DNA from 3 places in the Acidovorax sp. DW039 genome. Region 1 is predicted to be linked to each of the others. Evidence: predicted binding sites of a transcription regulator. Region 1 holds the regulator's gene; each other region holds the start of a gene.

Region 1 (2,267 bases):
GGCTCGTGCTGGCAGGGCCAGCATTGGTGGTCGTTGCCGGGTTTGTTACGCTGTGGATTGCCATGTCCAGGCCCGATCCGGTGGTGGCAGAGGACTACTACCAGCAAGGCATCGATATCAACAAGACGCTGGAGAAGGCAGACCCCAGCATGTTGCCTGCCGTGAAGGGCCGAAACCACGCGCTAACCCCCTTGAAGGACCAGCCGCGCTGAGTTAAGTTGGTCCCGATGCTCTTTGTGAAGAGCTCAGCCTGAAGCCAAGCAGCAAGGAGACAGAACGATGTGGACGCAACGCCTGATGTGGATTGCATGGCCCGCCTTCCTGGTGGCGGGCGGCCTGGAGATGCTGGTATTTGCCTTGGTGGACCCGGAGGATCTGCACTGGTTTGGTCACCCTCTGGGGCTGTCGCGCAGTGGTGTTTACACGGTCGTTTTTTTTGCGTTCTGGATACTCACCATGGTTTCCAGTGCGTTGACGACACTGCTGGCCATGTCGCCGTTTGAATTGAATCGCTGCCCTGTACCTGAGCACGATCGCCCGGACGACTGCCGCAAGACGCCTTCCTGCTCTTGATAACAAAAATCCCTTCCGCGTTGCGATAACGGGGAAGGGATTGTGTGTTGAACGCAGCTGGTTACTGCTCCGTCAGTGGGCCTAGTGGCAGGCCTGCTGGTTGTTGACAATGCGTCGCAAGGCGTCGGTGTCGAGAATCCTGACGTGACGCTGTCGCACTTCCACAGTGCCTTCTTCCACAAATTTGGAGAAAGTGCGGCTGACAGTTTCAAGCTTCAAACCCAGATAGCTGCCAATCTCTTCACGCGTCATGCGCAGCACCAGTTCAGACTGGGAAAACCCGCGCGCATGCAGGCGCTGCACCAGATTCAGCAAAAAGGCCGCAAGGCGCTCTTCAGCACGCATGCTGCCCAGCAGCAGCATTACCCCGTGTTCGCGAACGATTTCGCGGCTCATGATCTTGTGGACGTGGTGCTGCAGGGCAGTCACTTCGCGCGACAGCTCTTCAATGCGGTCAAACGGCATGACGCACACTTCAGCGTCTTCCAGTGCCACGGCATCGCAGGTGTGGTGTTCATTCACGATGCCATCGAGACCAATGATTTCACCAGCCATCTGGAACCCGGTCACCTGATCGCGGCCATCTTCCGTCGCCACGCAGGTTTTGAAAAAGCCCGTGCGAATGGCATACAGCGATGTGAACGCCTCACCATTGCGAAAAAGGGTGCCGCCACGCTTGACCTTGCGGCGCACTGCGACCACCTCGTCGATGCGCTGGAGCTGTTCTTCGTTCAGGCCGACAGGCATACAAAGTTCTCGCAGATTGCAGTTTGAGCAAGCGACTTTGATGGTGAGCGGATTCATGGCACAGATACCTGGATGTAGTTCGGACATATCGTGCCCGACGAGGGAGGCCGGCATGCCTCGGTCTGCGAGTAGTAGCAGATGATATGCATCAAATTGTCGCTCCAGTGGAGATCGTTTCACTTGATGCAGGTCAAGGACGCAAAAAGAAGGCTGCGGCACAGTAAGCCAGTACGCAAGGATATCCCCATGACCGCAGTAACCCCAGAACTACTCACCCGGTTTGATGTGCCGGGCCCCCGATACACCTCCTACCCCACGGCGGACCGTTTCGTGGAGGCTTTCGGGCAGGAGGACTACACGCTGGCCCTCGCACAGCGGGGGCTGGGTACCGGTGCCAAGGCGATGCCACTGTCTTTGTATGTGCACATTCCTTTTTGCGAGTCGCTATGCTACTACTGCGCCTGCAACAAGATCATTACCAAACACCATGATCGCGCCGATGTTTATCTGCGGTACCTGAGCCGGGAAATTGACCTGCACACGGCCCAGTGTGGTGTAGGGCAGGTGGTCAGCCAGCTGCATCTGGGGGGCGGCACTCCAACGTTCCTTTCCGACGTTGGGCTGCGTGAGTTGATGTCCATGCTCAAGCGCAGCTTTACCCTTGCGCCAGGCGGTGAGTATTCGATTGAGGTGGACCCCCGCACTGTCAACGCCGACAGGTTGGCTTTGCTGGCTGAACTGGGCTTCAATCGGCTGAGTTTCGGTGTGCAGGATTTCGATGCAGAAGTGCAGAAGGCTGTGCACCGGGTGCAGCCTGCCGAGCAGGTGTTTGCCTTGGTCGAGTCTGCACGATCCATCGGCTTCGACTCCATCAACGTCGATCTGATTTACGGCTTGCCGCGGCAAACTCCTGAGTCATTTGATCGCACGCTGAAGCAGATTGCACA
Region 2 (2,267 bases), 2.0 Mb from region 1:
GGTGAGCTGCCCGATGATGGCCTCTTGCAGCGGTGGCAGGCGGCGTGCGCCTTGCAGCACCAGCTGGCGCAGCATGCGGGGCAGGGGGCGTGCGTCGGTATACAGCCGCACGATGGCATTGGTGCCTTGATAGATGGGCCAGGCATGCAGATGATGGGCTCTGGCATAGGCGGCCAGCGCCCCCGGGTCGCCCAGGTCCTGCCCGCGCCTGCGGGCATCCGTCAACGCCTGGGTCAGGCGCTCCACCCCCGCCAGGCCCAGGTTGTAGCCATGGGCAGTCACGGGGTGCATGCCCACCGCTGCATCGCCCAGCAGTGCGCAGCGCGGGCCGGTAAAGCGCTGTGCGTACACAGCCACCAGCGGGTAGGCATGGCGCTCGCCTTCCAGTGCCATTTCGCCCAGACGGGTCTGGAACTGGTCTTGTACTTCTGCCGCAAACCTGGCTGGAGGCAGGGCCATGAGCCGGGTGGCGTCGTCCGTGCGGGTGGTTACCACCACAGAGCACTGGTGCTGGCCGTCTGCAGTGTCGGGCAGGGGCAGCACCGCCAGGGTGCGTTCGTAGCCGAAGCATTCGTGGGCCGTGTCGGCATGGGGTTGTGCGTGGCGCATGCGGCACACGATGACGGTGCGGCCAAAGTCATTCATGGCCGCACCAATGCCCAGCTGGCGGCGGGTGGCGGAAAAGCGGCTGTCCGCCGCCACCACCAGGGGCGCACACAGGCGCTGCAGCGCAGGGGCCTCGCTACCGGGGGCTGTGGCCGATGCTGCAAAGTCCACTTCCGCATGGGTAGGCAGGGCCGCCACGCGCTGCACCTGCACGCCTGTCAGGATCTGCACCCCTGGGGTGCGTGCCGCCACAGCGTAGGCGCTGCGGCGCAAGGCGTGGTTGGGCACGATAAAGCCCAGGGGCATGGCATCTGCAGGGGCTGCGTGGGGCGGCGTCTGCATTTGCGTTTGCAGATGCAGCGGGCTGTGCATGTCCACGGGGCCGTCATGCACTTTGGCTGCCCGGATATGACCGATCTCGGAGGTGGCCAGTTCAGCCCAGCTGCCCAGGCGCTGCAGCGTGGCGTGGCTGGGGTGGGTCAGGGCAATTTCCCGTCCGTCCGGGGCCGGGTCTTGCAGCGCTGCCTGGGCATTCTGGTCCAGCACAGTGGCGGTAAAACCGGCCTGCGCCAGCGAAATGGCCAGGGACAGGCCCGCAGGGCCAGCGCCCACGATGAGTACGTCGCTTTGCATCTGCATGGAAGTGTGAGAGCGCAAGAGTGGACCGTGCATTGTGGGCGCCCGCACCGGGGAGCGGCTTGCATTGCATCAAGGAATGCCGACGAAAACGGGCGGTGCACGGCAGGCCTGGAGCGTGAAATATGTAACGCAAAGTGAGTGAACGTGACGCGTCCGCACACACCGGGAAGCAGCGCGGGTGTTACAAATAGGGGCAGGTTTCAATCACCCCCCTAAAGATACGAAACGTTGCAATTGGGCGTAGGGGTGAAGGCCTTGCATGGACGTGCATGGAACAATCGCGCTTTTGCCGAGCGGGGCTCCTGCGGGAGTGCGCCCGATTCGCAAACCGCAGAGCCACCGTGTGACGCCCTGCCTTCGATTTCACATCCATTCCAAGAGGGAAACACCATGAAGCAATTGACATACATCGCCATGGCCTGCGCACTGGTGCTGACGGGCTGCGCCAGCACTGATGGGGGCACCGGCGGCAGCGCAGCCAGCAGCCTGTCTGCCATTTCCTCCGCGCTGGGTTCCACCAGCACGGGCGGCACCGGGGCCACCAAGTCGGAGAACAAGGTGGGCGCAGCGCTGGATGTGTTCAAGGCAGCCACCGTATCGGACGAGGAACTCAAGTCGGTGGCGCTACAGTACCGCGCCTACGGTGACCGCACCGAGAAGCTGGCTCCGCCCAACAACAAGTACGCCCAGCGTCTGGCCCGCTTGACAGCCAAGCACGTCAATGAAGATGGCCTCAAGCTCAACTTCAAGGTGTACCTGAGCAAGGAAGTCAACGCCAACGCCACGGCAGACGGCTCCATCCGCGTGTATGCGGGCCTGATGGACATGATGAACGACCAGGAGCTGCTGGGCGTGATCGGCCATGAAATCGGGCACGTCAAGCACGCCCACACTATGAGCGCCATGCGCACGGCCTACATGGCGTCTGCAGGCCGCAAGGCGGTGGCGGCATCCAGCGGCACCGCCGCCAAGCTGGCCGACTCCGAGCTGGGCGAGCTGGGCGAGAAGCTGTTCAACAGCCA
Region 3 (2,267 bases), 2.2 Mb from region 1:
GGCCCAGCGTCTGCTGCGCCAGCCAGGCGGCTGCGCCGGTCTTGGACAGCAGGTTGCCCAGCGAGATGGACGCGGCAAACAGCACCACCGTGCCCCAGGGCACGAGCTTTTCGGCCTGCGACCAGTGCATCACGCCGATCTTGGGCATGAGCAGCAGGGCAATGCACAGTTGCGTGGTGGTGGTGGTGTCAAACGGGTGCAGCATGCCTTCGGTGGACCACATCACCAGCAGCAGCAGGGCCACGGCGATCAGGCGCTTTTCAGGGGCGGTGACGGGGCCCAGGGCCTGGAGCTGCTCGCGCAGCTTTTCGGTGGCGTTTTCGCTGGATTCAACCGAGGGCTTCAAGATCCACAGCGACACGAAGAACAGCACCACGCTCATGCCCAGGGTGAAGGGCAGGGCTGTGAGGAACCACTGGCTCCAGGTCACGGAGTGGCCAAACGTGGTCTGCATGAAATTCAGGCTGATCAGGTTCTGCGCCGCGCCGGTCTTGATGGCCATGTTGAAGATGGAGCAGGCCTGCGCGGTGACGATCATCAGCGCCGCGCCCAGGCTGCTGCCCACGGGCAGGCCCAGTGCGGCGGTGATGCCCACCATGATCGGGATCACTGCGCCCACGCGCGCTGTGGCCGATGGGATGAACAGCGCCAGCACAAAACCCACCAGCATTGCGCCCACCGTGAGCCGCGCGGGCGAGATGCCCACCCGGCTCATCACGATGAGGGCCACGCGCTTGTCCAGCCCCGTGTGCTTGAGTGCCACGGCCAGGAACAGCGCGGCGGCCACCAGCAGCACGGCGGTGGACGAGAAGCCGCCCAGCATGGTGGTCAGCGCATCGGCTGAGTTCATCGGCTTGGCACCGGGGGTGAGGGACTTGCCCATCAACCCCAGCACCGCCATGCCGGTGAGGATGACGGCGCTGTTGGCGGGCGATACGCATTCGCTGATCCACAGCGTGATGACCAGTGCCAGCAGCGCCAGCGCCACTTGCCCGGAGGCCGTGAGGCCCGCAGGTGTGGGCAGCATCAGCACCAGGCCATACAGCGCCACGGCCAGGATCAGAAAGCCGAACTTGCGGTTGGAGCTGGGCTCGGGATGCGAGGTGATGGGGGGCGCAGTCTGTGCTGCGGAAGGCGTTGTCGAGGAGCTGCTGGGTGCAGCAGAAGCGGAAACAGAAGCAGGAACGGATGACATGAGAGAACACTTTCTTGTTGTGTCCGGTGGCTCATGTCCGCGGCGGGATCGCCGCCACGGCACACGGGCCACCGGAAGAGGCGGCACCTCCGCGCCGCCCTGTGCCACAGCATGCTCCCGCAGCGGGGGGACAGTGTTGATGCGGATCAAGCCTCGGCGGTATGGTCTTCACTGCTCGCAAACGCGATCGTCGCAAATGAAAAAGCGCAGGCAGCTATCAAATCAATAGCTGCCTGCGCTTTATTTATGAGCGCTATGGGGTGTTTTTGCTCAGATCCTGGTTGCCGTCCCCTGAATTTGCGCCCAACCCGGATGATCTGCCTGGTGGGCAGGGCTTGTTCAGAAAGCCTCAGGTATTGCCCACATAAGGGTTCGTCTTGCGCTCGCGCCCGAAGGTGCTTTCGGGTCCATGGCCCGGGATAAACACCGTCTGGTCCCCCATGGGCCACAGGCGCTGGGTGATGCTGTCGATGAGCTGCTGGTGATTGCCTTGCGGAAAGTCCGTGCGGCCAATGCTGCCCGCAAACAGCACATCGCCCACAAACGCCCGGTCAATCTGCGGTGCATGAAACACCACATGGCCCGGTGTGTGGCCCGGGCAATGGCGCACGTTCAGCGTTTCATGGCCCACTTGCACCGTGTCGCCATCCTGCAGCCAGCGCGTGGGCGTGAAATGCTGCGCGGGCGGAAAACCGAACATCGCGCTTTGCTGGGGCAGCCCATCAATCCAGAACTGATCCCCCGGATGCGGCCCCACGATAGGCAACTGCATGCGCTGCGCCAGCTCCCCCGCCCCGCCCGCGTGGTCGATATGGGCATGGGTCAGCCAGATCTGCGTGAGCGTCAACCCCCGGCGCTGCACTTCAGCCAGCAGCACGTCCAAGTCCCCTCCCGGGTCCACTACAGCGGCTTGCTGGGTGACATCGCACCACAGGAGAGAGGCGTTCTGCTGGAAAGCGGTGACGGGGATGGTTTCGTAGTGGAGCATGGAAGAATGAAGGGAGTGCTGAACAAAGTTTTAAAAAACTGAACATAGTTTCAAAGCTCGGTTCGTCGCAGATCTAGCGGCCCA

Evidence for each region. Region 1 encodes FNR, which switches genes on or off when oxygen is low (the NO sensors DNR and NnrR bind a similar motif). Its sites were predicted from a motif close to TTGATNNNNATCAA; they were not measured.
Region 2: a site for FNR is predicted at 1,305-1,318, ahead of ubiM (5-demethoxyubiquinol-8 5-hydroxylase UbiM). Genes of this name have one in related genera too.
Region 3: a site for FNR is predicted at 1,332-1,345, ahead of AACH87_RS01860 (DASS family sodium-coupled anion symporter). Genes of this name have one in related genera too.

Annotation. Positions count from the first base shown of each region.
Region 1 covers NZ_AP029019.1:3,034,969-3,037,235, reverse strand. Annotated here, with positions in the region: gene AACH87_RS13535 (FixH family protein) at 1-212, shown strand, start outside; gene AACH87_RS13530 (hypothetical protein) at 280-573, shown strand; gene fnr (fumarate/nitrate reduction transcriptional regulator Fnr) at 655-1,377, opposite strand; gene hemN (oxygen-independent coproporphyrinogen III oxidase) at 1,567-2,267, shown strand, end outside.
Region 2 covers NZ_AP029019.1:210,175-212,441, forward strand. Annotated here, with positions in the region: gene ubiM (5-demethoxyubiquinol-8 5-hydroxylase UbiM) at 1-1,245, opposite strand, end outside; gene AACH87_RS00970 (M48 family metallopeptidase) at 1,636-2,267, shown strand, end outside.
Region 3 covers NZ_AP029019.1:420,973-423,239, forward strand. Annotated here, with positions in the region: gene AACH87_RS01860 (DASS family sodium-coupled anion symporter) at 1-1,195, opposite strand, end outside; gene AACH87_RS01865 (MBL fold metallo-hydrolase) at 1,545-2,183, opposite strand.